DNA from 2 places in the Synechococcus sp. MIT S9451 genome. Region 2 is predicted to be linked to the other one. Evidence: predicted binding sites of a transcription regulator. Region 2 holds the regulator's gene; the other holds the start of a gene.
What was found. Region 2 encodes HrcA, which represses chaperone genes, less so after heat shock. Its sites were predicted from a motif close to TTAGCACTCNNNNNNNNNGAGTGCTAA; they were not measured.
Positions count from the first base shown of each region.

Region 1: groES (co-chaperone GroES) is a predicted target of HrcA. The motif match lies at 3,816-3,842, and genes of this name have one in related genera.

Region 1 covers NZ_CP138971.1:206,123-220,971, reverse strand. The annotation lists gene SIB72_RS01335 (TIGR01548 family HAD-type hydrolase) at 29-823, opposite strand; partial or broken gene SIB72_RS01330 (30S ribosomal protein PSRP-3) at 902-1,416, shown strand; gene atpC (ATP synthase F1 subunit epsilon) at 1,721-2,122, opposite strand; gene atpD (F0F1 ATP synthase subunit beta) at 2,201-3,661, opposite strand; gene groES (co-chaperone GroES) at 3,901-4,212, shown strand; gene groL (chaperonin GroEL) at 4,314-5,948, shown strand; gene SIB72_RS01305 (hypothetical protein) at 6,612-6,968, shown strand; partial or broken gene SIB72_RS01300 (Ycf66 family protein) at 7,094-7,168, opposite strand; gene secG (preprotein translocase subunit SecG) at 7,402-7,632, opposite strand; gene gpmI (2,3-bisphosphoglycerate-independent phosphoglycerate mutase) at 7,657-9,288, opposite strand; gene pyrR (bifunctional pyr operon transcriptional regulator/uracil phosphoribosyltransferase PyrR) at 9,426-9,977, shown strand; gene SIB72_RS01280 (ferredoxin-thioredoxin reductase variable chain) at 10,055-10,276, opposite strand; gene SIB72_RS01275 (hypothetical protein) at 10,322-11,170, opposite strand; gene SIB72_RS01270 (Hsp70 family protein) at 11,274-12,905, opposite strand; gene SIB72_RS01265 (hypothetical protein) at 12,945-13,229, shown strand; gene SIB72_RS01260 (DNA-directed RNA polymerase subunit omega) at 13,256-13,483, shown strand; gene SIB72_RS01255 (DUF1818 family protein) at 13,480-13,866, shown strand; gene SIB72_RS01250 (DUF2811 domain-containing protein) at 14,213-14,467, shown strand; gene SIB72_RS01245 (hypothetical protein) at 14,419-14,849, opposite strand, start outside.
Region 2 covers NZ_CP138971.1:507,510-522,358, forward strand. The annotation lists gene SIB72_RS02815 (lipopolysaccharide assembly protein LapA domain-containing protein) at 1-80, shown strand, start outside; gene SIB72_RS02820 (segregation/condensation protein A) at 154-1,059, shown strand; gene SIB72_RS02825 (nucleotidyltransferase family protein) at 1,104-2,282, shown strand; gene SIB72_RS02830 (methylenetetrahydrofolate reductase) at 2,263-3,159, opposite strand; gene SIB72_RS02835 (helix-turn-helix domain-containing protein) at 3,281-3,532, shown strand; gene SIB72_RS02840 (CYTH domain-containing protein) at 3,739-4,239, opposite strand; gene SIB72_RS02845 (NAD(+) kinase) at 4,249-5,205, opposite strand; gene nuoK (NADH-quinone oxidoreductase subunit NuoK) at 5,225-5,554, opposite strand; gene SIB72_RS02855 (NADH-quinone oxidoreductase subunit J) at 5,595-6,197, opposite strand; gene ndhI (NAD(P)H-quinone oxidoreductase subunit I) at 6,194-6,835, opposite strand; gene nuoH (NADH-quinone oxidoreductase subunit NuoH) at 6,890-8,008, opposite strand; gene SIB72_RS02870 (citrate synthase) at 8,069-9,265, opposite strand; gene SIB72_RS02875 (SixA phosphatase family protein) at 9,285-9,785, opposite strand; gene SIB72_RS02880 (DUF3352 domain-containing protein) at 9,763-11,409, opposite strand; gene SIB72_RS02885 (rhodanese-like domain-containing protein) at 11,485-11,847, shown strand; gene hrcA (heat-inducible transcriptional repressor HrcA) at 11,889-12,887, shown strand; gene trpB (tryptophan synthase subunit beta) at 12,906-14,162, opposite strand; gene SIB72_RS02900 (class I SAM-dependent methyltransferase) at 14,202-14,849, opposite strand, start outside.

The DNA of each region.
Region 1 (14,849 bases), 300 kb from region 2:
AGTGCCCATTCCTTGCGGAGCGCGGCAATCACGACAGGCCCTTCACCCACTCCAACGCTTCACTGGTCTGGCGGAGGATGACATCAGCCCCGGCCTCTCGGAGGGCCTGTTCGTAACGAGCCCGGGCCGCAGCTTGGGCGGTTGTCTGTAGATGGGGAGGAACCACCGCCAAGCTGACAAAGCGTTGTTGCGGCCACCGCTCCCGAGCGCGCATCACGGTGTGGACGTCTGCCACGGTGTCGCCTAGGTAGCCGACAGGAGGTGCCGTCGCGGAGAAGGGCTGGCCAAGTAATTCGGCTGCCATGCGCAGAAATCCGCTGGGGTCAGGTTTGTCAGGCGCATCTCCCATGGCGATCAAGGCTGGGTTGATCAGCCCCAGTCGTGTGGAGAGAAGAAAGCGTGCGGAAGGAGGTTCAGCCCCACTGACGAATCCCCAGCGCACATTGCGGTTCGTCAGGCTGGAAAAGAACCCTGGGTCCACCAATAACGATTCATCGCAGATGTAGCCGTCCCAGGCCTCTGGCTCGCCGTCTGGATTGGCGCCGAAATAAAAGCGGCTGAAGACTGTGATCAGTGCATCACGGTCGGGCAGCGTCGCGTTGTCGATTGGATGGCTGATCCAGTGCCGTCGCAAGAGTTCCAGGCTTGCGTCCCAGTCGTTGTTCCAGACGCCTTCTCCCTTGAGAGCGTCGATGCAGCTCGGCTCAGGGCACCAGCCGCTGTAATGCTCCACCGTGGATTGCAGGGCACGGCGGTAACTGCCCGCCACATCGCGGATGACTCCATCGATGTCAAACAGCAGGAGGCAGCTGGGCGGTGCAATGGATCGGTCCAGAGATCAGCCAAGGTTGGGGCGGCTGGTAGGTTAGTTCTTTGTCCTGAATTCTTGAGCGCTGACACCATGACGGTTTCCGAAGGCGCTGCTGCCGACCAGGAGGTCGCAACCGCAGCACCAGCAGCTGATTCCGCCCCCCAGGAAGCGCCGGAAACCGGCAGCACTGAACAGGAGCAGGAACCCAAGGAAGGCCGTCCGGTCATGCGTGGCGGCAGTGCTGCACTTGCCTCGGCCACCATCGATGCGGATGGTGTGCCATCCGGCTACACCCCAAAGCCGATGAAGGCCGTTTTTTACTGAAGATCCTTTGGCTGCCAGACAACGTGGCTCTGGCTGTCGATCAGATCGTGGGTGGCGGTCCCAGCCCCCTCACGGCTTATTTCTTCTGGCCCCGTGAGGATGCCTGGGAAACCCTCAAGAGCGAACTAGAGGGCAAGAGTTGGATTACCGACAACGAGCGGGTTGAGGTGCTTAACAAGGCCACTGAGGTCATTAACTATTGGCAAGAGGAGGGCAAGGGCAAGAGCCTCGACGAGGCCAAGCTCAAGTTCCCCGACGTCACTTTTTGCGGAACCGCTTGATTGGGCTTTCAGCCTTGGATCTTCGACGACCTGCTTAGCCGGGTCGTTTTTTTTGCCTCATGGTCCTCGCCGGTGGCCGCTTCCTTGCTTCTGTCGGCGTTTGGCGCCTTGCAGCTGGAAGGGATTGTTCGGGCTGTTGTTTGGATCTGGATGGGACCCAGCAGTGGTTGGGCTTAATCAGGCCAGCTTTGAGGATGGAGAGGTGAGGCTGCGACCCACGCGATCTGTCTTCCAGGCACAAAAAAACCGGAGAGTTTGATCTCTCCGGCCTGATGTCTTGCGGGTTTGGACCCGGCAGTCTTGATTACTTGCTGGCTTGCATGCGTGCACGAGCACGATCAAGCGATTGCTGAGCTTTGACTTTTTCAGGTGTGGAGGGCTGGCCTTCCAGTCGGGTGACATTGGCCCGAGCTGATTCCAGTTCAGTCGCAGCCTTACTGGTGTCGATGCTGCTTCCTAGTTCGGCAGCGTTCACCAGAACAGTGACGTCGTCAGCTTCAACTTCTGCAAAACCGCCCATCAGAGCGATGGACTGCCAGTCGTTGTTGGTCCGTACGCGCAAGACACCAACATCAAGGGCGGCCAAGAGGGAAACGTGACCGGGGAGGATGCCAAGTTGGCCTGTGGTGCTGGGGAGGATGACCTCATCAGCGGAACCATCAAACACGCTCTGGTCGGGCGCCAGCACGCGAAGGGTGAGGGACATGGGGAGTCAGAACGTGGGAGCGAAAAAAGCCATAAAAGAATGAAGATAGGGACATCATTTTGATGTCCCTATTACGAATCAACCCTTGGCTTCGGAGGCGATCTTCTCAGCCTTGGCCTTGACTTCATCGATGTTGCCAACCAGGTAGAAGGCCTGCTCCGGCAGCTGATCCAATTCACCGGCGAGAATCTGGTTGAAGCCGCTGATGGTTTCTTCCAGCTTGACGTACTTGCCAGGCATGCCGGTGAAGATCTCAGCCACAAAGAAGGGCTGGGAGAGGAATTTCTCGATCTTGCGAGCGCGGTCAACAGTTTGACGATCGTCTTCTGAGAGTTCGTCGAGACCCAGAATGGCAATGATGTCCTGGAGCTCCTTGTAGCGCTGCAGGGTGGACTGCACGGCGCGGGCGGTGCGGTAGTGCTCGTCACCGACAACCGCCGGCTGAAGCATGGTGCTGGTGGAATCGAGGGGATCCACAGCGGGGTAGATGCCTTTGGATGCCAAGGCGCGGTTCAGAACCGTGGTGGCATCGAGGTGGGCAAAGGTGGTGGCAGGAGCGGGGTCGGTAAGGTCGTCAGCAGGCACATAAACGGCCTGAATCGACGTAATCGAACCCTCAACGGTCGATGCAACACGTTCCTGCAGAGCGCCAACGTCTGTACCAAGGGTGGGCTGGTAACCCACAGCTGAGGGCATGCGGCCCAGCAGAGCGGACACCTCGGAGCCGGCCTGCACGAAGCGGAAGATGTTGTCGACGAACAGCAGCACGTCCTGCTTGTTCACATCGCGGAAGTGTTCAGCCATGGTGAGAGCCGAGAGGCCCACGCGCATGCGTGCACCAGGGGGCTCGTTCATCTGGCCATAGCAAAGCGCCACCTTGGACTTGGAAAGGTCCTCGGAGTTGATCACCCCGGATTCCTTGAATTCCTCGTAGAGGTCGTTGCCCTCACGGGTGCGCTCACCCACACCACCGAACACGGAGACGCCACCGTGTTCCTTGGCGATGTTATTAATCAGCTCTTGAATCAGAACGGTTTTGCCGACTCCGGCACCCCCGAACAAACCAACCTTGCCGCCCTGACGGTAGGGGGCCAGAAGGTCGATCACTTTGATGCCCGTTTCAAACACCTTGGGCTTGGTCTCAAGCTCGGTGAGCTTGGGAGCGTCACGGTGAATAGGGGCTGTGGTGGTGGTGTTGACAGGGCCTTGCTCATCAACAGGCTCACCGAGCACGTTGAAGATTCGCCCCAGGGTGGCCTCGCCAACAGGCACGGAAATGGCAGCACCGGTGTCAATGGCATCCATGCCACGCACCAGACCATCAGTACCGCTCATGGCCACGGCGCGGACGCGGTGGTCACCAAGCAGTTGCTGAACTTCTGCGGTGAGAGCAACCTGTTCACCTGCGGTGTTCTTGCCTTCAATCCGAATCGCATTCAGGATTTTGGGCAGCTTGCCAGCGGGGAATTCCACGTCCAAAACCGGACCGATGACCTGACGGACAACACCCTTGGTACCGGCGGTAGCAGCAGCAGCCATAAGAAAGGAAGAGTTCGAGGGAACGGAGCAAAACAATGCTCTGAAGGCATTCCCTTCCTGAGCGGCGCAACCATACCACCGCAACCGTTGGCTGAGCATGGTTCGGTCAACCGCACGCTCAGGTGGTAGTCGGACCCTGCTGCTGAGGCATAGGTTGGCAGTCATCGACCTTGAGTGCCAGTCGCCTCTGAGTCGATGCGCGGCGCTCGACGCCCTCTTTTCTGCTTCCGCAATCAACCATGGCTGCTGTTTCCCTCAGCGTCTCCACCGTTAAGCCACTCGGAGACCGCATCTTCATCAAGGTGTCTGCTTCCGAAGAAACCACTGCTGGTGGCATTCTTCTTCCTGACACTGCCAAGGAAAAGCCCCAGGTGGGTGAAGTCGTTCAGGTTGGCCCCGGCAAATGCAACGACAACGGCAGCCGTCAGGCTCCTGAGGTTGGGGTCGGCGACAAAGTCTTGTACAGCAAGTATGCCGGCACTGACATCAAGCTCGGTAGCGATGAGTACGTGCTTCTTTCCGAGAAAGACATTCTCGCAGTTGTGAACTGATCAACTCCATCGCGTCGTTTCGACCCTGCTGACGCACATGGGCCTCCGGATCATCCCGGACCTATCAGATTTTTCTTTTTCTCTCATTCCCTTCGCCCGCTATGGCAAAGCGCATCATTTACAACGAGAACGCCCGTCGCGCTCTCGAAAAAGGCATCGACATTCTCGCTGAATCCGTTGCCGTCACCCTGGGCCCCAAGGGGCGCAACGTTGTCCTTGAAAAGAAGTTCGGCGCCCCTCAGATCATTAACGATGGCGTCACCATCGCCAAGGAGATCGAGCTCGAGGACCACATCGAGAACACGGGTGTGGCTCTGATTCGTCAGGCTGCGTCCAAGACGAATGACGCAGCTGGTGATGGCACCACCACCGCGACAGTTCTGGCTCACGCCATGGTGAAGGCGGGCCTGCGCAACGTGGCTGCCGGTGCCAACGCCATCACCCTCAAGAAGGGGATCGACAAGGCATCTGACTTCCTGGTTGCCAAGATCGAGGAGCATGCCAAGCCGATCGCTGACAGCAATGCGATCGCTCAGGTGGGCACCATTTCTGCCGGTAACGACGAAGAAGTCGGCAAGATGATTGCCGACGCCATGGACAAGGTTGGTAAGGAAGGTGTGATCTCCCTCGAAGAGGGCAAGTCCATGGAGACCGAGCTCGAGGTCACCGAGGGCATGCGCTTTGACAAGGGCTATATCTCCCCTTATTTCGCTACCGACACCGAGCGGATGGAGGCTGTCCTCGAAGAGCCCTACATCCTTCTCACCGACAAGAAGATCGGGCTGGTGCAGGATCTGGTTCCCGTACTCGAACAGATCGCCCGCACCGGCAAACCTCTGCTGATCATTGCTGAGGACATCGAGAAGGAAGCTCTCGCCACTTTGGTGGTGAACCGTCTTCGTGGTGTTCTCAACGTGGCCGCTGTGAAGGCCCCTGGCTTTGGCGATCGCCGTAAGGCCATGCTCGAGGACATGGCTGTTCTGACAAATGGTGAGTTGATCACTGAGGACCGCGGCCTCAAGCTCGACAACGCCACCTTGGAAATGATGGGCACCGCTCGCCGCGTCACCATCAACAAGGACACCACCACCATCGTTGCTGAAGGCAACGAGCGTGATGTTGAGGCTCGTTGTGAGCAGATCAAGAAGCAGATGGAGGAGACCGACTCCACCTACGACAAGGAAAAGCTCCAGGAGCGCCTGGCCAAGCTTTCCGGCGGCGTGGCCGTGGTGAAGGTGGGTGCAGCCACTGAAACCGAGATGAAGGACAAGAAGCTTCGTCTGGAAGACGCCATCAATGCGACTAAAGCGGCTGTCGAAGAGGGCATTGTTCCCGGAGGCGGCACCACCCTGGCTCACCTGGCTCCCGCTCTGGAGCAGTGGGCTGGTGACACTCTCAGCGGCGAAGAGCTGATCGGTGCCAACATCGTGGCTGCGGCTCTGACCGCTCCCCTGATGCGCATTGCTGAGAACGCAGGTGTGAATGGTGCGGTTGTGGCTGAAAACGTGAAGGCCAAGTCCTTCAACGAGGGTTACAACGCCGCGAATGGCGACTATGTCGACATGCTCGCTGCAGGCATCGTTGATCCTGCCAAGGTGACTCGCTCTGGCTTGCAGAATGCCGCGTCTATCGCCGGCATGGTTCTGACCACCGAGTGCATCGTTGCTGACATGCCTGAGAAGAAGGATGCTGCTCCCGCCGCTGGCGGTATGGGCGGCGGCGACTTCGACTACTGAGGTTGAAACGGGAGGGACTATTCCCTCCCAAACGCTTCAGTTACCTGATAGCAACGCTTCTGGGGCACTTCGGTGCTCCTTTTTTATTGCCTGCCCATTCTGGGATGTGTGGAACATCGGGTGATTTGTGTGGAGCATTCACGGCAATCCAATTCCCGCCATCGCTCCTGATTTCTTGTCTGGAGCAGCGAGTGGAGCATTCTGTATAGACGAAACTAGACCGGTCAATGTGAGTCGCTGCCTCTAGTGCCAACAAATTGCAGGAGCACTGAATCGGATTTGGTCCATAGAAATTTCTTGGCGATGCAATTTGCATAGGCATTGCTAGGTGTGCCAATACAGGAATCAGGGTATTGCTCCTAGGTCTTTGCGCGTATTTGCCTTGCAACAATCTCAAGCGCATCGCGTTGAGCGAACCCTTCGTTGACCGCTCCCAGGGGTCGATTCATTGTTCTTTGGAGGCCTGGCCTCAGTCCAGGAGAAGGGAAGGTGTCCGTGGATTGGGGATGTCCTCAAAAAGGGAGGGTATTGGCCTGTCGCTTCAGCGGCTCCCAGGAGCAATCCTCATCAAAGAATTGATGGAGGTGGAGTCCGGAGGGGGTGAAAATGAGGCCCCTAGCTTCTACAACACCGATATAGTTGGATCAATACCGTTGTCCTTCTATGTCAAGGCCAGGTGCCTTTGCTGCCAACTTCTCTCCGGACACCCTGAACCGGTTTAGAGGTCTCTGTAAGCAACAGGGAAAGCAATACACAAAGGTGCTGGAGAGGTTGGCAGAGGTCTATCTGGAAACAGGTGGTGGAGTGCTGGACGGTGTTGCCTCGTCTGTTCCAGTGCCGGATGCCAAAAAGAGGCAGGTTCAGGTCGAATCCCTCCAGAACAAGTTGCTTGAAGACCTCCTCAAGAGGGTGGAGGTGTTGGAGAAGCAGAAGGTCAAGACGGACTATGAAATTGAGAGAGTGCAGAAGTCCGTTGCATTTATCCGGTCAGGATTGCAGGAGCCCAGTCAACCTAAATAGGCTTACTCCTTGAGGTCGGTTGGTTGCATTTTTACTGGTAAAGCTGCCTTCGCTCGACCAGTGCGAGCTCTTCACTTCTGGTAGTCAGTAATCATCGAGCTGGCGGATGTAAGCAAGATCTCAATGGCTAGTAGGAATTGTCCAAGCTGAAGAATTGGGCCTAGTCTCCACCCTTGGAAGAACAGGATCCCTCCGCATAGGGGAAGAATGGTGTGCCTTGCAAGCTCCAGAAAAATGATGAATACGGTTTTCCCGATTGCTGCGGTGTAGTGTCTGCTCTCCTTTGGAGGTTGAAAAAGATTTGGGGTATTGCCAGCAATTCTGCAAATATTCCCTAGGGGGGCATAAGGCCATGCCTGCGATCCTTGCCTAGTTCAGTGACGGATTGATTGCTTTTGCTTTATAGCCGTGGATGCATGAATGAATTGAGCGCCTAGCTGAGCCAGCCCGCGCTGAGGATTACGGCCAGCGTTAGAAAAATTGCAAGGCAGGTCCATGTGATGCGGTTGAGCGTGGATTCTGCGCTACTTGCACTCGTAAACATTGAACTGCCGCTAGCGGCAAGACCACCCATGCCATCGCCTTTAGGACTGTGCAGTAACACCAGAAGGATGAGAATGAGTCCACTGCCTATCCAGACCCAGGAGAGAATGGAAGTGAGCATATCTACAGAAATAGGGGTGATGAATTAGACCGGTTGGGGAAGTCGGGCACTGAAGGCAGACCCGGCTTCGACCGCTTCGATCAGGCTGGATCCTGACATGGCTTCCGGCTTTGGAAGCTCTAGCAGCTGGAGCAGGGTTGGCGCGATATCGGCCAGGCCGCCGTCGTCGCGGAGATTGATCGAATTGCCCATCCCTGCGACCTTGCGCTTTTCGCCTTCCACCAGAATGACGGGCACCGGGTTCGTGGTGTGTGCGGTCCAGGCCTGACCGTCAGGGCCCTGCATGAGCTCTGCATTGCCGTGATCGGCAGTGATCAGCAGGGTTCCTCCCATGCGACCCACCGCATCAAGCAGGCGGCCGATGCAGTGATCAACCGTTTGTATGGCTTCTGTGGCTGCTGTCATCACGCCCGTGTGACCGACCATGTCGGGATTGGCGTAGTTGATCACCACCAACGAGTATTCACCCTTCTCGATCGCTGCAATGCAGCTGTTGGTGAGGATGTCAGCCGACATGGCAGGAGCTTCGTCATAGGTGGCGACCCGAGGTGACGGCACCAAATGGCGTTCTTCCCCCTCTAGAGGCTGTTCGATGCCTCCGTTCAGGAAATAGGTCACATGGGGATATTTCTCAGTTTCTGCCGTCCGGTATTGCTTGAGACCATGTTCAGCAACCACCTGTCCGAGGAGATGGTCAAGGGATTCAGGGGGGAAGGCCACGGCAACTGGGAGCCCGGCTTCGTACTGGGTGAAGGTCACCACCTCCAATTTTGGTTGATTGGCTCGTTCGAACCCTTCGAAGGATGGGACTGTGAGGGCCTGGACCAGCTGGCGAGCACGGTCTGGGCGGAAGTTGAACATCACCAGCCCATCGCCATCACGCAGGAAGGTGTCGCTTAGCCGAACAGGTTCGAGGAATTCGTCGGTAATACCTTCTGCATAGCTGGCGGCCAGGGCGGCCTCCACATCGGTGTCGCTGATGTCGACCGCCGGGTCGGTGAACAAGGTGTAGGCCTTGGCGGTCCGTTCCCAACGGTGGTCGCGATCCATGGCCCAATAGCGACCACAAAGGCTGGCGATCTCGCCAATGCCGCTGCTTTGGATCGCTTTGCGCACCTGCTGGATGTAACGGGGGGCGCTTTCGGTGGGCGTGTCGCGGCCATCGGTGATCGCATGAATGGCGACCCGGCTGATGCCCGCGTCCGCTGCCCATTGCAAGAGGCCACAGAGGTGATCCACATGGCTGTGGACCCCGCCGTCGGAGCAAAGCCCCAGCAGATGGAGCGTGCCACCGCTGCTGCGCAGCGACTCAGCCAGCTGGGCCAGGGCAGGGGTCTGGCTCAGCTCACCATTGCGGACCGTTTCCGTGATGCGAACCAACTCTTGGCGGATGATCCGGCCTGCCCCGATCGTGAGATGCCCCACCTCGGAATTGCCCATCTGGTTGGCAGGAAGGCCCACGTGAGCCCCGCTGGCTTGAATCAGACTGTGCGGATAGGCATGCCAGAGCGCATCCATCACAGGCGTTTCAGCGCTACGGATGGCGTTATGGGTCTCTGTCTCCCGATGTCCCCAGCCGTCGAGAATGGCCAGAACCACCGGCGCGACTGGGATGGTGCGATTGATGGCGTTATCACTGCTAATCGTCACGCTCACTCCGCGGCTATTCGTTCTTAAGAGCTTCTCCATATTCAAGTTACCTCCAGAGGACCCGATCGCGATGGCTGCTCTCGGGTCGGTCAGGTTTTGCTCACGCCAACGCTCATAAACTGAGTGGCCTCGGCGACAGAGTCATGACTGCTCCTGCAGGATCAGAGCGGATTGAACTCCTCTCTGCCCAGGATCTGACGCGGACGCTGCAGCGTCTGTCCAGCCAAGTGCTGGAAACCGTTGAGAACAGCGAAGCGTTGTTACTGCTGGGCATACCCACCCGAGGGGTCCAGCTTGCCCGTGTGCTCGCCAAGCAGCTTGAGACGATGAGTGGGTACCCGCTGGCCCAGGGAACGCTTGATCCCACCTTCCACCGGGATGATCTGCAGCGTGTTGGCACACGCATGGTGCAGGCCACTGATCTACCGATCAGCGTGGAGGGGCGGGATGTGCTGCTGGTCGACGACGTGATTTTCACGGGTCGCACCATCCGTGCTGCTCTGGAGGCGATTCAGGCGTGGGGGCGCCCCCGCCGAGTCATGCTGTTGGTGATGGTGGACCGTGGTCACCGCGAGCTACCCATTCAGCCAGATTTTTGCGGCCGTCACGTGCCTACACGACGGAGCGAAACCATCGAGCTGCGCCTTCAGGATCTGGATGGTGAAGAGGGTGTGTATTTGCGTCGTGAGCAATGACGTGCAGTGATGACACAAAGGCATGCACCATCCAAGCGATCATTTTCTCAGCGCAGATCTGTCGCTCTTTGATGGCCTCAGTCAGCGACGCTGAGCTCATCGCTGCGGAAATGGGCCTTGTAGCGACCGAAGGCGACGATCACAGGCAAGGTCGGGCTGATCGGCCGGCCTTTCCATTCATTCAGAACGCTGACCACTTCACCGCTACTGCCCTGCATGTCAAAGGCCTCCCCCCTGTGCTGAGGGTGGTTGAAGACCACAACGTTGGCTGACACGACAACTTTGTCTCCGGGTTGCATGAGCCATGGCGTTCCTGGCGGCATTTTGTCATGCGTGCCACGCCCTTAGGGGCTGTTCCTCTTGCAAAGACTTTCTGGGCCTTCTTCTTCAACATGACCGCCCACATCACCGCAGCCAGCCTGGAATGCCTGCCAGGGCTCGAGTCCTTCCGCGATTCTTGCTTTCACGGCACGGTCCAGATCCGCTTGGGACACGCTGTGGGCAGGAAGGTCGCCATGGTTGTGGTGCTCCTCAAGGTCTTTGAGCGCATCGATCGCTGCTTCGACCTTTGCTCGTAAGGGTTCTGATCGGCTCTGCCACCAGGGGTGATCCAGTCTGTTGAGAACTGCGAGAGCTTCCCACCAGCGTTGTTTCTCCACCAGATCAGCAAGGCGTTGGTGGTCGAGTTGATTGCGGTTCCAGGTCTCGCGCAGGCTGTCGCTCAGTCGGTCGCCTCTGGAGCGGATGCTGGTTTCCATCGGTGCCAGCAGCTCAAGGGCCGCCTCGATGTCACCATCCCGGAATGCCTCCAGTGCTGTGCGTTGCAGGTGCTTGCGCCAGCGCGTTAGGCGCTGACGATCGGTGCGTTGGTTCTCATCGGAGCCGACAGCGGAATTGACCAGCTGTTCTTGGAGCTGGAGAGCTTCGGCCTGGCGCCCTGTTTCCCAAGCGTCTTGAGCGGCACGTCTTCGGCATAGGGCTTGCTCCTCAGGGACTCGCTGACCCAGCCAGCGCAGGGCTGCAAGCTGTTCGCTGTAACGCAAGCAGGCCATGTTGTCGCCCTCAAGGAGCGCATTGGACAGGCGTGCGGGGAGCTGACGTTCCCACCAGTACGCCAGGCCGCAGAGCATGGCCACTCCGCCCAGGGTGAGCCCAAGCCAGTAGCGCGGGAGCCAGTGGCGTCGGAGCGCCAAGGAGGTGGAGGCAAAAGATCACTTCTTTCTATGGAGATGACCATCGCTTCTCACGTTGCGGTGGACGGACGGTCCACCGCCCTGATCCCCAGGTCAGCGATGTTCAGCGCACGCGTCCCAGCTTTCTCGGTTCAATGGCTGCCCCGGTGCGGAGGTCTTCTCCGTCCATCAGCAGATCGGCAGCATCATCGAGACGGAAGTGCAGTTTCAAGCAGTCTTGGCCGGGAGATCCGGGCTCATCCAGCTCGATGCTGCTGACGGGCTGATCCCAGGCTTTGATTTCGGACGTGCCCTGATGCTCCTGAACAGTGGGTAATCCGTTCACGAACACCACGTCATGGCGTGCATGGTTGTCGGGCTCTCCGAGCACCAGCTCGATATTGCTCTGATTGTCCTGACCGGCCGCAAGCACAAGTGTGAGAGGAGATTCGGATGGCCAGGTCTGTCCGGCGACAAACAGTGGGTGCCAGTGATGGGTCCCGCTGCGTCGGTCCCAGCAGCGCAGAGACACCCCCCGTTGCAGCACATCGCGCACACGAACCCCAGGTGTCAGGCTGAGGGCGCCTTTGGCCACTGCCTCCACAGGGGGCGCGCTCAGCAGAGGTACCGGTCGGGCGCGCTTGCTGAGCCAATCGCGAAGCAGAGGTAGCTGGGCACCGCCACCCACGGGTAGGACGCCCTGCAGATCTTCGAGTTGGCACGAATGCTGACGGGCTCCGGCGAGCGTTTGCTCCAGAAGATCATCGAGGACCTCGAGAACGCCTCGTTCCACAAGCAAGGTCTCTAGCTGATGGCGGCTGAGGCGCAACTCGTGCTGTGAGCCGTCGTCGGCTGCCGCGAATTCCGTGAGTACGGTTCTGTCTGCCAGTGTTGGGTCACTCAGGCGGCATTTCAGCCTTTCAGCTGCGTTCAGAACCGCTGGCGTGGGCTTGCTGATGCTGGTTGGATCCGCAGATGGCTGGAGATACTCCACGATCCAGTGGTCGAGATCTCGCCCCCCAAGCTGAAGACCTGCTTTCCCCAGTACCCGAGCGCAGCGGAGGGTCTGGCGACTGTTGTCAAGACTCTGGCCCCCGAAACGAAGCAACTGGGCGAGAGGGGCTGCCCGCCCTTCTCCTCCCTCCAGAGCCACGATGGAAAGGTCGATGGTGCTGCCACCCATGTCCACCACGAGCAGCCGGCTGCCTGGCGCGAGGCCGGCCCCAAGAGCTGCTGCGGTGGGTTCGTCCACCAGGGCCACCTCGTCGATGGGGAGGGCTTGACTGGCCTGGAGAAGCCATTGGCGATAGCCCCGGTAGTGCTCCACTGGCGCCGTCAGCACGAGACGCTTGATGTGCAGATCAGTCGGTAGCCGTTTCCAGATTTGCAATAACAGTGATTCCGCCGCTGCCTCTGCGCTCAGGCAGGTCTGGTGGGAATGGAGAGGTGCTGGTGCCCCAATCGCCCGTTTGAAATCACGCAGCAGTTGGGGGGCATCACTGTCTCCAAGGCCGGCATCCAGGACCTGGCGTCCGACTAGGGGACTCGGGTCTTCCTGGCTTTGTGCCCAGATCAGGCTCGGCACCTGGCCTGGGGAACGGGTGATCGCCTCGAGCTCCAAGAGTTTTGGCTCAGGAGTCTGTGGTCCTTGGAACGCGACCACCGTGGTGGTGCTCCCAAGGTCGATGGCAAGGGTGCCTGCGTTTTCGGAAACCTGAAGGTTTTGTTCGTCCGTAGGGGCCTGGTCCACCGCCATTGGCAGGTTGGTTAGAGGAAGAGGTTACGGGGAATCTGAATGGATCGCTTGCAGCGGCTCGTGTGGTCCTTCTATCGGGAGGAACCCCAACTGGAGGCTCAGTTGGAACCCTTGCGTGACTGCAAGTTGTCCCGTAGCTGGGGGAGTATCCGGGTGGAGTGCGTGGATGCCCGCCACTTGGAGGAGGTCAGCGCTCTCCTGGCTCTGCTGCGCCGTCCACTAGCGGCCATGGGGCTGGGACGTCAGATTGTTTTGAAGGTGCCAGGAAGCCTTCAGCGCACGTACCCAATGCATGTGCCGTTTCATAGTGACCTCCTCACCTAGGATGGGGAATCCTTGCGTGGACAAACGTGATCAGTGCCGGTGTGGATTCCCAGGATCTGGCCAAGCGCGGTGAAAGTCTGATTCGTCAGTCCAGCAACCGTTATCTCACGACCGTCCGGATCGCATTCCGTGCAAAGCAGCGTCGTTTTGATGATTTCGACGGACTGCTTGAGGAATCCAGTGTCAAGCCCGTGCAGAGAGCCATTGTTGAGCTCAGCGATGAGCAGGATCAGCCCGACCTGCTGCCTGGATGATTCAGCAGGAGGGGCCCGGCTGGCGCTTGGCCCGGGATCTATCCCGTGCTGATTTCCCTGCCTTGATTGGTGGAGAAGGATGGGCGTTTGAGCTCACGCAGAAGGAGAGTCAGGTGCTGATGGCACTGCTGTGTGAACTCACCGATCAGCATCAAGCACTTCAATCCCAGTTGATGTCTGAAGAGTCCATCGAGCTGGAGATGGAGCTTGAGCCCTGGTGGGGATGTCTTGAAGGCAGCAGGGAGAGCTGGGGTCTGCGTGTCGTGCTTGAGGGGGGATGGACCGGCCGTGGCGTTGAGGGGCATTGGCCTGCACCGGCTGCCCAGGCCTTTGTGGCTGCGATGAGAACGGCCTGGGACACATCCGGGAATAAGCAGGGCTGATCGATAGCACTTTGTTTGATTTTTCCCGGAATTCACGACGACCTTTCACAGGTTTTCCACACGCTTGCGGCCTGGATCGTTCTCCTGGGGCCGTTCTGTGGAAAAGCGCTGGTCGTGGGGTCTAGGCCTTGACGGCTGCCTGGTCGGTTCAGGGTTTCATGCAGATTTTGCATCGCTTGCCCTGAAAGGAGTCTGGGCCTTGTGTCTTATCCGGAGATTGGATGCGACTCTCGTGTTCGGGCGTCCTTGACGTTGGCTGACGAATGTGGAGAACTAATTAGCGTTCGAGGGCTTCAGGATGCAGCACGTGCAGTCAGTGGATCAGGAACAGGCCATTCTTCCTTGCATGGAAACTCGGGCTTCCGCCGCTTTGGTGAATGAGGCCACTGACGCAATGGTGAGCTTCCATGCTGAGCTGCCGGAGCCTCTGCAGCAGGCCATGACCAGCTTCATCGAGCGCTACCCCAATTGGGACCAGTACCGATTGATTCAGGCAGCTCTCGCTGGCTTTCTGGTCCAGAACGGAGTGGAATCTCGCGAGATCACCCGTCTCTACGTGGGCAATATGTTTCGTCGCCAGTCCTTGCTCCAGGGCGCTTGAGTTCGGCAGCTGGCCATCAGAATGAGGGCGCTGAACGGGAGGCTGAGAATCAGGCCCAGGCAGGCCCCCATCAGCCCAACCAGATTGATCCCCAAGATCAGGCCGACGAGAGCCAAAACCTTCAGCCGGTTCTGCTGCACAAGTTTGCGGCTGTGTTCCATCGCTGCCAGTGGTCGATAGCCGTGATGAATCAGTAGGGGCAGTGCCAAGCACTGTTCGAAGGTCCATGCGATCAGAGCAACGCTGCCAATCAGCGCACTGAATGCTGCGAGGACGCCGCTGTGTGTGATCAGGCTGAGAGACACACTGCGAATCGCCGTGATGCCGCCTAACAAGATCAAGGCTTCAATCAACACGAGTGCGATGGATTGACGCATCAGCC
Region 2 (14,849 bases):
GCCTCCTCCCCTCTGCCAAGACATCCGCCAGCGATGACGAAGACAGTGACGTCGAACAACTCGATGTCAGTGCTTCCTGAGTCAGGCGAATCCCCTGTCTGATCGCTGGCGGAGCGGCTGAGGGCTCGATACCTTGCGTTCAGCAAGTGTGTGATGTTGCCCGAGATCAGCCGAAACCAAAGAGCTGATGCAGGAGCACGCCTCGCCATCCGCCTGCTTCAAGATGCAGCCCAGAGGGGGGATCTCGACCCCTGGGATGTTGACGTGATCGCAGTGGTTGATGGCTTCCTCGACCAGCTGCGTCAAAGGATTGACGTGCCTCGTCAAGTGGCTGCAGCCCTTCAAGGTCAGGGAGGTAGCTACGAGAAAGACCTGGCAGACAGCAGTGAGGCCTTTCTGGCCGCGTCTGTGCTGGTAGGCCTCAAGGCCGAAATTCTCGAGGCGGAAACCTTCCCGCCGGAACCGGTCTTTGAGGAGGGTTTCGAACCTGAGCTGGGAGATCAGGGTTGGCTTGATCCCGACTTCAACCTGCCACGACGACCAGAGCGGCATCTGGAAAGACGGCCTGTCGCCCCTCCCCCGCTTCGTCGGCCGGTGACGTTGGGTGAACTGATCGAACAGCTGGAATCGATCGCTGATCAACTCGAGACCGACGAGCTGGAGATGCGGCGTCGGCAGAAAGCAAAACGCTTCAGCAACCGCGAAGCCATTGCCCAGGTGGCCGCGCTTGCACACCGAGAAAAGCTGCCGGAAACAACGGCTGCCCTGGGTCAATTTCTGCAGAGCTGGGAAGACGTTCTGCACTGGATGGACTTTGAACAGCTGGTGCAGCGCTGGGGCGAAGTGGCAGCGCCCGATCTCGACACCGACCGCGTCGGCGTGTTCTGGGCGCTTCTGTTTCTGTCCTCTCAGGGACAGATCGAACTGCAGCAGGGAGACTCGCTGCATGGCCCACTGCAGCTCAAACGACTCCTAGCGTCAGGCAGCATGGCTCAACTGCCGATTACGAAGCTCAACGTGCCAGCTGTTGTGCCGGCCGGAGAAGCGGTTGCAGCCTGATCTGGCCCTTATGTTGACCTATCGATCTGAGGCCTGATGCGTCCATGAAGGCGATGATCCTGGCGGCAGGCAAGGGCACCCGCGTGCAGCCGATCACGCATGTGATCCCAAAACCAATGATTCCGATCCTGCAGAAGCCAGTGATGGAATTTCTCCTGGAGCTGCTGAAGGAACACGGCTTCACAGAGGTGATGGTGAACGTGTCTCACCTGGCCGAAGAGATCGAGAACTATTTCCGCGACGGTCAGCGCTTTGGGGTTGAGATCGCCTACAGCTTCGAAGGCCGCATCGAAGACGGTGAACTGATTGGCGATGCGCTGGGTTCCGCTGGTGGTCTCAAGAAGATTCAGGACTTCCAACCCTTCTTTGATGACACCTTTGTGGTGCTCTGTGGCGACGCCCTGATTGACCTTGATCTGAGCGAAGCCGTTCGCCGCCACCGCGAAAAGGGAGCGATCGCCAGCATCGTCACCAAGCGAGTGCCTCGTGACCAGGTGAGCAGCTACGGCGTGGTGGTGACCGATGAAGCGGGCAAAATCAGTGCCTTCCAAGAAAAGCCCAGCATCGACGAAGCGCTCAGCGACACCATCAACACCGGCATCTACATCTTTGAGCCGGAGATCTTCGAACACATCCCCTCAAGCCAGCCCTTTGACATTGGCTCGGATCTCTTCCCCAAGCTGGTGTCCCAAGGAGCCCCCTTCTACGCCCTGCCGATGGATTTCGAGTGGGTCGATATCGGCAAGGTCCCTGATTACTGGCAGGCGATTCGCAGTGTGCTGATGGGCGAAGTGCGCCAGGTTGGCATCCCCGGCAAGGAAGTTCGTCCTGGGGTCTACACCGGCCTCAATGTCGCTGCCAACTGGGACAAGATCAACGTTCAGGGACCGATCTACGTCGGTGGCATGACCCAGATTGAAGACGGCGCCACCCTGATAGGCCCAACCATGATCGGGCCAAGCTGCTCGATCTGCGAAGGCGCGGTGATCGACAACTCGATCATCTTTGACTACTCACGGATCGGTGCAGGGGTGCAGTTGGTCGACAAGCTTGTCTTTGGTCGCTACTGCGTTGGCCGCAATGGCGACCATTTCGACCTTCAGGAAGCTGCCCTCGACTGGCTGATCACCGATGCCAGACGAGCGGATTTGATCGAGCCATCACCTCAGCAGAAGGCCATGGCAGAACTGCTCGGTACAGATCTCACACCGACACCGGGCTAACACCCGCTTGTTCAAGCACCAGAGGAATCCGTTCCTCTGCACGCACAGCCATCAAATGCACACCCTGGGCAATCCCCATGTAGCGCTTCACCTGCTCCGCCGCGATGGCAATCCCCTCGGCGGCAGGATCTTCCGCAGCCTCCAAGCGGGCGATCAGCGCATCAGGAATGCAGGCTCCAGGCACCATGCGGTTGATGAAGCCGGCATTCTTGGCTGATTTCAGCAGAAATACCCCGGCCAGCACCGGCAGCTCTAGGGGTGCAGCCAGATCTGTGCAGAACCTCTCCAGCACTGCCCCATCCATCACCATCTGGGTCTGAAGGAAGCGTGCGCCAGCCTCCCGCTTGCGCTCGAGGCGCCTCAAAAGACCACTCTGGCTGGAGCAGTGTGGATCAGCGGCAGCACCGGCGAACAAAGCCGTGGGTCCGTCGGCCAGATCACCCTTGACTGGGTCCTCGCCGCGGTTGAAAGCCGTGACCTGATGCAAGAGACGCACTGATTCCAGCTCATTCACCGGACGCACCTTGGGCTGATCCCCGGCGGTCACAGGATCACCGGTGAGGCAGAGAAGATTGCGGATACCGAGGGCATGGGCGCCAAGCAGATCGGCTTGAAGAGCAATGCGATTACGGTCGCGACAGGCGATCTGCAGCACCGGCTCCATCCCGTGATCCAGCAGCAACCGGCACACCGCCAGGCTGCTCATGCGCATCACAGCACGGCTGCCATCTGTGACATTCACAGCGTGCACCCTGCCACGCAAGGCTGCCGCCATCGCCAGGGTATGGCGCACATCACCGCCTCTGGGAGGCATCACTTCTGCCGTAATGGTTGGCTGACCAGCCGCCAGACTGTGCTGCAGCGCCGTGCTGTCCATCTCTAATCGTCTTCTCCCAGCCGTCACTATGGGCGATCGGGATCACACCGCCAGAACGTGCCTAGGATGAAGTGACGATGAAGAGACGGGGACGATGAGCAGCGGCAACACCCCGGGCTCAATGAATGTTTCCCTGTCTAGCCGCGAGCTTGAGATCATCGAACTGGTGGCTGAAGGGCTGACCAATCAGGAAATTGCCGAACGTCTCACCATCAGCAAGCGCACGGTGGACAACCACGTGAGCAATGTCTTCACGAAAACAGGGTCCAAGAACCGCGTGGCCCTGCTGAACTGGGCCATGGATCACGGCAAGATCTGCCGGGATGGCTTTAACTGCTGCGTGCTCCCTCACGACGAGAGCGACGCTTCCTGAACACTTGGGCTGCAGGGCGGGGCATTGGCAGCAAAGAACAGCTGGCGAGGGGCAGCGAGAACAGAGCGGCGTAAGCCTCACAAGCTTCACGGTCTCCACCCATGAAGCGAAGAATCCCATCGGTGTCATAAAGGCCGTACATCGCCGCGTCTCCTGATCCCAGGGTGCATTCCGCGCCGGAGAGGCACGACACCTTCTCCCCAAATCTAAAGCAAATCGAAAGAGGCTTTCAAAGCCTGGGGCCATAGCTTCATGGGCTGCAAGGCCAAGGCAGCGTTGCTCCAACGCTTGTCACCCGTGATTTCCTGTCCACACCAGTCAGGAATCACCACAGAGGTCTGCATCGATGGCAGCTCCACCTCCGCCAAAACCAAGGGTGCATTCTCCCCCGTAAAGCAATCCACCACCCAGTCACCACCAGGAAGATCAAGGCCATAGCGAATCTTGGTCAGTCGATGGGGAGCAAGCTCCCAAAGCGCTTCCGCATCATCGAGTGGCAATGGATATTCGAACTCATGGCTGGCGAAGCCAGCGGCTGGAGCCTTGAGGGTCAACCACGCTGCCTGCTCTGCGCGAATCCGCATCCTCACGGTGATCCCCTGCTCAGAAGTGGCCAAATAACCCTGTCGAAGCGACTGGGGTGCTCCAGCGAGGGTCCGCCACCCTTCCGATCGGACCAGAAAACGACGTTCGATCTCAAGGGGCATGGGATCGCCTCAGTTGGGGGATGGCTCCGAAGCGACAAGACTGCCCGCCCAGTGAAGCTTCTGCGCCAGTGTTCGGTAATAGGAGGGCTTTCTATCCAATTGGAGCATCAAGGCATGGTGGGGGGCACGCTGCACCATGCAGCATTCACCTGGCTCCAGAACGGCACCTGCCACTCCATCTTTCCAGAGCTTCACAGGCCGTTCCCCTTCACCCAGTGGCCAAATCATCAACCGAGAGCGAGGAGGCACCACGACCGGCCGACTCGACAAACTCATCGGACAAATGGGGCTAACGATGATCGCATCGATCCCTGGATGCAGGATGGGTCCACCTGAGGCCATGGCATAGCCCGTCGAGCCCGTCGGCGTGGCCAGGATCAGCCCATCACCGCGCACCTGATCAACCACCTCACCATCGATCTCCAACTCGAGAATGCAAGTGGGGGCGAGGTCTTCTCGATGGGGGCGCAAGTAAAGATCGTTCAGGGCCCAATGTCGCTCCAGCGCATCGGAGGCATCCGCAGGAACCTGGGAGCGGCTGCCGTCCTCCATTGCACAGCGGAGGTCACGGCCGTGATGGACCGTTGCCTGCAGCATCATGCGCTGCTCCAGAGCGAACTGATCATCAATCAGACGCTGCCAGAGCTCAAGCCCACCCAGCATGGTGGAGTCATGGGTCAGGAAACCCAAGTGCCCCCCCACGTTGAAACAGAGAATCGGCACGTCATGCACCGCCAGATGCCGAGCTGCTCCGAGAACGGTGCCATCGCCTCCGAGCACAACAGCCACATTGGGCAATGTGGGTTCGGAGGCCATCAGACCAGGGAAGGGATTGGCCTTCGGGCCACTCATGGCCAGGGTGACCTCGGCCCCGAGAGAGGTGAGGTCGTCAGCGCAGCGCCTGGCTTCCCGCAAGGCAGCCAAGCTATCTGCTCTGTAAATCAACCAGACCCGATCAAGGCGCATGGGGCGTAGGCGCCGGAGATCACCAGCGCAGCAGGTTGAAGCGTTCCATATCCACTGTGACGCGATTGCGATAAAGCGACAGCAGAATCGCAAGACCCACGGCTGCCTCGGCAGCAGCCACGGTGATAACGAAAACAGCGAACACCTGGCCCCGAATTAAATCACCATCCACATAGGAGGAGAAGGCCATCAGATTGATGTTCACCCCATTAAGCATCAGCTCGATACTCATCAGCACGCGCACTGCATTACGGCTGTTGATCAGACCCCAGACACCGGTGCAGAACAACACTGCAGCCAGCAGAAGATACGCCTCGAGAGGTACGGATCCGTTCAGCAGCTCAGACATGGGGTGCAGATAAAAGGAAGAGATTCAGAACAGCACCGGTTCAGGCGGGGGGCTGATCCACCAAGAGAGGGGTACGGGACTTTTCAATCAGTCCCTGATCAGCCGACTGCCCCGTGCCCAGATCCGTTGCTTGCACATCTCGACGGGCCAAAACGATCGCGCCGATCATCGCCATCAGCAGAAGAACGGAAGCCAGCTCAAAGGGCAGAAGGTAATCGGTGAAGAGGTGCTCACCAATCCGAACGGTTGCGCCCTCACCGACGGCCTCTGGGCCAGGCACGGCCCAGGGGGTCGTGAAAGCAACCCTGACCAGCAAGGCAAACAGACCGGCGCAGACTCCTCCTGAGAGCAAGCGACGCGTTGGCAGGCCCTTGATCGGTTCCAGATCTTCCCGTTTATTCACGAGCATGATCGCGAACAGGATCAAGACGTTCACCGCTCCGACATAGACCAAGACCTGGGCCGCTGCCACAAAACTGGCATTGAGCAGCAGATACAAGCCAGCCACAGCCATGAAAACGCCACCCAGAAGAAAGGCGGAGTAAACGATGTTGCTCAGCAGCACAACGCCCAGGCCGCCAATCGCGATCACAGCGCCGAGAACGAGGAAGCAGATGAGCTGGGTTGAGGCAGCAATCGTCATCCTGCGTTCTCCTCCTTGGTGGTCGTCGAAGAGGATTCTCCCCCATCCGCTGCCGACTTGGGCATCGAAGCCAGCACCTGATCAGGAAGCTGACCCGCCCTTGGACGGTCAGCAGCAACACCATGGGGATCCATCTCACCCACAGGCAGATAGGCGAGCTCCCGAAGTGGCTGCACGGAAGCATCAGTGGTGACGCTCGTGGGCAGACGACCAAGAGCGACATTGTCGAAGTTGAGGCTGTGGCGATCGAAGGCTGCTAACTCGTATTCCTCAGTCATCGACAGACAATTCGTGGGGCAATACTCCACGCAGTTGCCACAGAAAATACAGACACCGAAGTCGATCGAATAGTTGCGCAGCTCCTTTTTCTTGGTCTGCTTGTTCATCACCCAGTCGACGACTGGCAGGTTGATGGGACAGACCCGAACGCACACCTCGCAAGCGATGCACTTGTCGAATTCGTAGTGAATCCGGCCGCGATAACGCTCGGACGGGATCAGCTTTTCGTAGGGATATTGCACCGTCACGGGACGACGCTGCATGTGGTCAAACGTGACTGCCAATCCCTGGGTCAGGTTGCGTGCCGCATCAACGGCATCCCTGGTGTAGTCACCAACCTGCTTGAGGAATCCGAACATGGCCTGGGAGGAAGTGGAACGGTGTGAGAACGAGGGGGGCGGGGCTAGGCGGATTCAACCGCCGAAAGCCACGGGAAAGGCCAATTTCAGTGCAGCTGTGACCAATAGGTTGACCAAGGCAAGCGGGAGAAGGAACTTCCAGCCCAGATTGAGCAGCTGATCGATCCTGACCCGCGGGGTGGTCCAGCGCAACAGGATGGCAAAAAAGACCAGCAGATAAGCCTTGAGCACCGTCATCACGATGCCTACGGTGCCTGTGATCACCTGCACAAGCGGTGCATCCACCGACTGGCCCATCCAGCCTGCCAGCCATTCCACAGGAATCGGGAAGCCCCACCCGCCGAGATAGAGAACCGACACCAACAGGGCAGAAAGCACCAGGTTGATGTAGCTGCCGAGATAGAAGAGGGCGAACTTCATCCCGGCGTACTCGGTCTGATACCCGGCGACCAGCTCTTCCTCTGCTTCCGGAAGATCGAAAGGAAGACGTTCGCATTCAGCCAGAGCACAGATCCAGAAGATCAGAAAGCCCACGGGCTGACGCCAGATATTCCAGCTGAGCAAACCGGCACCGGTCTGCTGGTCGACGATGTCAATCGTGCTGAGGGAATTGCTCATCATCACGACAGCCAGGACAGCCAGAGCGAGGGGGATCTCGTAGCTGATCGACTGGGCCGCAGCCCGCAATCCGCCAAGCAGGGAGTACTTGTTGTTGGAGGCGTAGCCGCTCATCAGCAGGCCAATCGGCTGAATGCTGCTAAGCGAGATCCAGAGGAAGATGCCAACCCCCACATTGCTCACGAGCAGGTTCTGGCCAAAAGGGACGATCAGCCAAGACAAGATGACCGGCACCACCACGAGCACCGGGCCAAGTGTGAACAGCACGCTGTCGGCCCGAGCCGGAATGATGTCCTCTTTCACCAGCAGCTTGAGGCCATCAGCTAGCGGCTGAAGCACCCCAAGGGCACCAGCGTATTCAGGGCCAATGCGCTGCTGAACGGCCGCCGAGATCTTGCGTTCCAGCCAAACCGTGACCAGCACACCCACGACAGCCGCCACAAGCACCAGCAGCATCGGCAGGGGCAGCCAAAGCAGATGAGCGACGTCAGGAGACAGGCCGAGTCCTTGCAATGCCTGGCTGAAACTGAACTCCAGGTCCAAACCGGGGCTCACCAGGGCCGTCATTGTGGTGGCAAGGGAGGTCACCATGTTCAGGGGTGAGATGGAAGCAACTTAGGCGCCCGCAGTCGGGAGGCGGCTTTCAAGCGGTATCCAGCTGCGCTGGGTACTGCCTGTGTAGATCTGCGAGGGACGGAAAATCCTGTTGGCACCGAGCTGTTCCCGCCAATGGGCCAACCAACCTGCCACCCGGGAAATGGCAAACACTGGTGTGAACAGATCGCGGGGGATCCCCAGTTTCCGATAGACGAGTCCGGAATAGAAATCGACATTGGGATAGATGCCCTTCGGTCCAAGCCTGGTTTCGGCAGCAGCCTCCAGGGCGCGGGCGACGTCATAGAGCTCGTCGTGACCGAAGCGCTCAAACATCTCCTCGACCAGAGCCTGAAGAATCACCGCCCGAGGGTCCTTCACCCTGTATTCCCGGTGACCAAAGCCCATCACCTTGCGCTTATTCGCAATCGCGTCATCGAGATAAGCCGCCGCCTGATCAGGAGAGCTGATCTCTTCCAGCATGGCCAGCACATCTTCATTAGCGCCGCCGTGTAGAGGACCGGCCAAGGTCCCGACTGCAGACGCAACCACCGCGTAGGGATCGGTGAGCGTGCTCGCCGTGACTCGAGCACTGAACGTACTGGCATTGAGGCTGTGCTCGGCGTGAAGCATCAGACAGCGATCAAAAATGCGGGCGGCAAACGGATCAGGTTCCCGCTCCGTGAGCATGTAGAGAAAATTGGCGGAATAAGCCAGATCGTCGCGGGGCTGGATCGGATCTTGGCCTTTGCGAATCAGCTGGAACGCAGCCACCATCGTGGGGATCTTGGCGATCAGCCGCACCACCGCCGCATAGATGTATTTGGGGTCGTCAATGGCCCGACGGGAATAGAACAATCCAAGGGATGCTGCGCTCGACTGCAGGGCATCCATGGGGTGACCGGTGGCCGGGAAGCACTTCATCATGTCCCGCACCCGGAAGCTCACCCGCCGGTGCATCTGCACCTCATGCTCGAAGGCCTTGAGCTGGTCAGTGGTGGGCAGCTCACCCCAAATCAGCAAATAAGCCGTTTCCAGAAAGGTGCTCTCGGCGGCGAGTTCCTCCAGCGGATAGCCGCGATAGGACAAACGCCCCTGCTGACCGTCGATGTCACAGATGGACGACTGGGTGGCAGGCACCCCATCCAGCCCGGGGCGGAAAACGATGCCTGTCCGCTCGTGGCGGATCTCCTCAACTGAAGACTGTCCCACCCCCAACCTGCATCGCCAGTGCAACCTAATCGGCGCCGCGCAAGAGCAGCCCTGGCCGCAACAACAGCTCCAAGCGCGCGGTCCCGACGACAGGCAGCTCTGTGCTCGGCCATCGCAGATGGCAGAAGCCCGCTTTGCGCATGCGCAAGAGCCCTGGTGGGGCTGCAAGAAGGGCAGCGGCAAAAGCGCTGAGATCAGGTTCATGGCCGACCAACAGGCATCGCCCCTGGAGCTGGGGGAGCAGGGCGTGATGATCGCCACCCGGCTTGAGAAAGGATGAGCACTCCGGTTCAGGTGCCAAGCCGGCGCGGTAGGCCAGCCACGCCGTTTCCAAGGCCCGAGCGTATGGACTAGAGATCAAGCGATCGGCACGGAGACCCGCCGTCACCAGGTGTGTCAGCACAGCATCGACGCGTTGTCGACCGCGCTGAGTTAGTGAACGGTCGGGGTGATCGCGGCCCGCAAAGCGTTCCACCGCGATCCCATGACGAAGCAGGAAGAGATCAACCCAGGTTGAGCAGGGCACGCAAGCGCAGGGTGTTGCCACCACCAGCCTGATCAGCGAATAACGCCGTGTCATCCGTGGGGTCCGGCCCCACAGCCACGGCCAACCCCTGCACCTGATCCAACAGGGAGCGACCTGCCACGGTCTGCACCAATGTCCAGGGGCGCCAACGCTGCAGCTGTTCACGACTGAGGGGCGCGGCCAGTGCCAGTTGCTGGGGCAGCGGCAGCTGTTGGTCCTCCAACGCCTTCAATTGCTGTAAGCGCTGCTGGAGTGGCTTGTCATCGCGACGCTGCTGCACCGTGTCAAGACTTTCCCCCCACCATTCCTGACGTCCCTCACGGGCAAGGGCCACCGCCAGCTCAGCCTGCAACGACTCCTGACCATGACTGCGTTTGCGCTGTAAACGGGTCCAAACCGTGAGCTGACCACGTTCAGCATCAAGTGACGAAGCGGCCAGGCCTTCTGCGCTCAGGGCGGCATCGACAGCATCAAATCCCGGACGCCCTGCCTCAGTCCCCACCAACCATCCCTGCGGCTGCTGTTCCCACAGCATCGGGCCGTCATTCCGGGCACTAATGGCATCCAGAGCCGGGGACGCCAAGGCCTGGAGCTGTCCCCGTAGCAATGGGCCCAGCCATTGCGCCTGAGGATCGTCGTTGGCCATCTCCAATAGGGCAGAGGGATTGGTGAGCAGCGCTAGGGCATCGGCGCTGCCCCCTGCAAACTCCAAGAGAGCCTCACGAGCTGCGGCTGCGTCAGTGCTGGAGGCCTCTGCCGCCACCACGGGAGACCGGAAACGCAGCATTCCATCCACCGCCAGATCAGCCCCTTGGACACCTAGGGACGCCACCAACCCATCCAAGTCGGAATGGTTCGCCAGCTCAGCAGGCAGGCCCAGCCATGAACCGAGCGCCTGAGGGGATGCCGTGACCAGGGCCACCCCATCGCCAAGCTCGGTTAAGCGACGCTGAAGATCAGCATCACCGAGCTGATGTTGATCGTCGAGTTGGGAGACATCGAGGGCCTGTTCAAGCACGCCTCGACCCGAGGCAAGCAGCAGGAGATCATTGTCGATCAAAGCCGTGGCAAGGGGCTGAGGATCGCGCCCCAGCAAGGCACCACGGCCACTAATCACGCCCATACCGCGGTAACTACTGACCTGCAGATCTGTGCCGGCCAAACTGCGGGTCTGCCAGAAACGCTGCAAAAACCGCCGCGGACCATCTGGATCCCGACTGGAAAGAGCCAGCACCCAGCCCAGGCGTCCATCATCTCCGCCCGAATCGAGCAGGGCGAGACTCACTTCAGGCCCAAGCCAGTCGGACAACTCATCGCTGTACTCCAGCCCGGCCAGAGCAAAAGCCCCATCACGCAGCTGTTGCACAGCCTCACGGGCAGCACGGCGCTGCTTCGAGGGTGCAACGGCCTCTGCATAGGCTGGCAATCGCCCGGGATCCATGAGCCAATGAAGGCTCAGAGCCGCCTGACTCGGCACGAACTGAGCTGCCCGAGGCAGCTCCAGCGGACGCTGGGCTTGGCGCAGAGGACTCTGCCGAGCCATCGTCCACCAAATCCCTGCAGCCGAGGTGAGCAGGAGCAGCACCGAGGCGGCGATAGCGAGAAGAAAAGAGCGGGCCTTCATGGGCCGGCGATCAAGCCAATTGACGACATCTTTGTCCATTCCGGGGCAGATGCCAGGGGGATTCAGAATGAATCGATGATCAACCCCGATGCCGCAGGCCGGCCCAAACCCCTCTCAGCGGTGAATCTTCAACACCTGCTTGAGGACGCAAACCCTCCAAGAATTGTCGATGTCAGAGAAGACCAGGAACTGGCTGTCGCAGCGTTTCCAGGTGATGTCTTGCATCTGCCCCTCAGCGCAGCCGATCGCTGGATGGACGATCTCCTGGACCAATTCAATGGTGACCAAGATGTTGTTGTGGTCTGCCATGCCGGGGTGCGCAGCTGGCAATTCGGCTGCTGGCTACTGGCGCAACGCCCTGACCTAACCGTCTGGAATCTGGAAGGCGGCATTGATGCCTGGAGCCAGCAGGTGGACCCTGGCGTGCCGCGGTACTAAGCGAACACGCCCCGTACGATCGAGGTGGTGACACCAACGTCTTGGAACCCCTGCCCAGCCGACAACAGGAAGTGCTGCGAGCCACGGTGCACCACTATGTCGACACCATTGAACCGGTGGGCAGCCGCACGCTCGTCAAGCGCTTTGGCCTCAAGGCGAGCTCAGCCACGGTGCGCTACGCGATGGGAGCCCTTGAGCAGCGGGGACTGCTCACCCAGCCCCATACCTCCGCAGGCCGCGTGCCCAGCCCTCGCGGCTACCGCCATTACGTGGACTGCCTGCTACCACCGCCGGGAGCAGCCGCTCAACATTTGGAGCAAGAACTGACCCAACTCAGCCTGCGCTGGGCCGCCCTCGACGATCTGCTCCAACAGATGGCCCGGCGCCTCACCGACTTCACAGGCCTGATGAGCCTGATCACCCACCCGACCCGGTTGCAACCGGCTCTCGAAGCACTCCGCTTGGTGCGCAGTGAGGAGCGTCTTCTGGTGATGCTGGTTCAGAACTCAAGCCAGGCAAGCCATCTCAACCTTCGCCTTCCCCACGGAAGTGAGCATCAAATCGAAGCGATCGAGCTGTGGACACGGAGGCAGCTGGAGCACAACGGCAATGGCCAAATCGCTTGGGAATCGCTGCCACTGGAACTGCAGGACTGTGGTCGAGCCCTGCAGGATGCGATCCATAGCCATCAGCAACTGGAGACGCCGCAAGAGTCCAGAAGTGTGTTTCACGGAGTCTCTCGATTGATCGCCGAGCCGGAATTCAGCCAAAGCTCTCGGGTCCGGCCGCTGCTGGAACTGATGGATGAACAACCCACAGCCCTCGCCCCAAGCCACTGTCATCCCTGCGGTGGTGTCTGGATCGGGCAGGAACATCCTCAGACAGCCCTGCACCAGTGTTCTGTGGTGCAGGCTCCCTATCGCAGCGGAGGCGAAGGAATCGGCCAGGTAGCCCTGGTCGGCCCCATGCGCATGGCTTATGCCACTGCTTTGGCAGCCGTGCAGTCAGTAGCCCGGACCCTTGAACGGCTTCTGTCGTAGAGACCAGACGATTGGGGATCAAGCACCCAGCGCATTTCCTAATCGCTCTGCCACTGCGTTCACATCCTTGTCTCCACGACCGGAACAGTTGAGGACAACTTCAGTACCGTCACTGAGGGTGGGACAGAGCTGTTCCAACCAGGCAAAGGCATGGGCCGTTTCGAGGGCGGGGATGATGCCCTCGAGTTGGCTCACAAGCTGCAGAGCTGTCAAAGCCTGCGCATCGGTAACGGCGCCATACTCAGCCCGACCGATCTCACGCAGATAGCTGTGCTCTGGGCCAACGCCGGGGTAATCGAGGCCTGCGCTGATTGAGTGGGCTTCCTGGACCTGACCGTCACCGTCCTGCAAGAGCAGACTCATGGCCCCGTGCAGGACACCGACACGCCCTTCAGTGATCGTGGCCGCATGACGCCCGGTCTCGACACCATCACCGGCCGCTTCTACCCCGATCAGGCGTACAGCCTTGTCCTGCACAAAGGGATGGAATAGGCCCATGGCGTTTGATCCACCGCCAACGCAGGCCACCAGCACGTCCGGCAGACGCCCAAAGGATTCCTGGCACTGTCGCTTGGCCTCCTCACCGATCACAGCGTGGAAGTCGCGCACGAGCATCGGATAGGGATGCGGACCCGCAACCGAGCCGAGAATGTAGTGGGTGGTTTCCACATTCGTTACCCAGTCGCGAATTGCTTCGCTGGTGGCGTCCTTCAGGGTGGCTGTCCCAGCTGTCACAGGTTGCACAGTGGCACCGAGAAGACGCATGCGGAAAACATTCAGCGCCTGACGACGCATGTCTTCGGCGCCCATATACACAACACAGTCCAGACCGAATCGGGCACACACCGTGGCTGTAGCCACACCATGCTGGCCGGCCCCTGTTTCGGCGATGATCCGCTTTTTGCCCATGCGCAGGGCAAGAAGCGCCTGGCCAAGGGCATTGTTGATCTTGTGGGCACCGGTGTGATTGAGGTCCTCACGCTTCAGCCAGATGCGCGGACCACCATCGGCGCGGCGGTAATGGTTGGTGAGGCGCTCGGCTTCATAGAGAGGTGTCTCACGCCCCACATAGCTGCGCAGAAGTCGATCCAACTCAGCAGTGAACGCGGGATCCTTCCAAGCTTTGGCGGCGGCTAGCTCCAGCTCAGCCAAAGCTGGCATCAGGGTTTCCGGCACATACTGGCCGCCATACCGCCCAAATCTGCCCCGATCTGAAGGCCTGGCATTCACGGCCAGATCCGCATCGGTGGGCTGGGAAGGCAGGGTGCTGGTCACAGAACAAACGACCGCACATGCGGACGCTGAAGCGTGGGATCAGCGTAAGCAGGCGATCACACGATGCCGCGGATCACAAGCACTCACCTCGAGGGCATGGAAACCAGCGGCATGGAGGGCAGCCTCCATATCGAGGCCGAAATACTGCTCGATATACGGCTCAGTGCTCTTGAGCAGGGTGGCCACTGGAGCCGGCAGGGCCTGTAAGACCGAGGAGGCTGGATCCTGATCCACCATCACCAGCACGCCACCAGGTCGCAGCAAGCGGGCTGCCTCCTTCAGCACGGCATGGGTTGCCGTCTGGGGAAGTTCATGGCAAACGAACTGCAGGCTGATCAGATCGATACAACCAGCAGCCAACCCGGTGTGTTCAGCCGCCGCATGGCGCCACTCCGCCACGACCCCGTCCACATCACGAACCCTTGCAACGGCGAGCATTTCGGGGGAGAGGTCCAGCCCCACAACCCGTGGCGAAGCCTTCCCAGCCGCAGCAGCACGACCCGCCAGCCAATCAGCCAGTGCCTGGGTGCTGACACCCACCGAACAACCGAGATCAAGCACCTGCTCCAGTCGACCGCTGAGCATGGGTTCCACCGCCTGATGGATCGCATTCCTCAGGCGGGCCTGCGCCTGCCCTGGACTGAGTGTTTCCTCAGGCCAAACCCTCAACGCCATCGCATCCGTGGC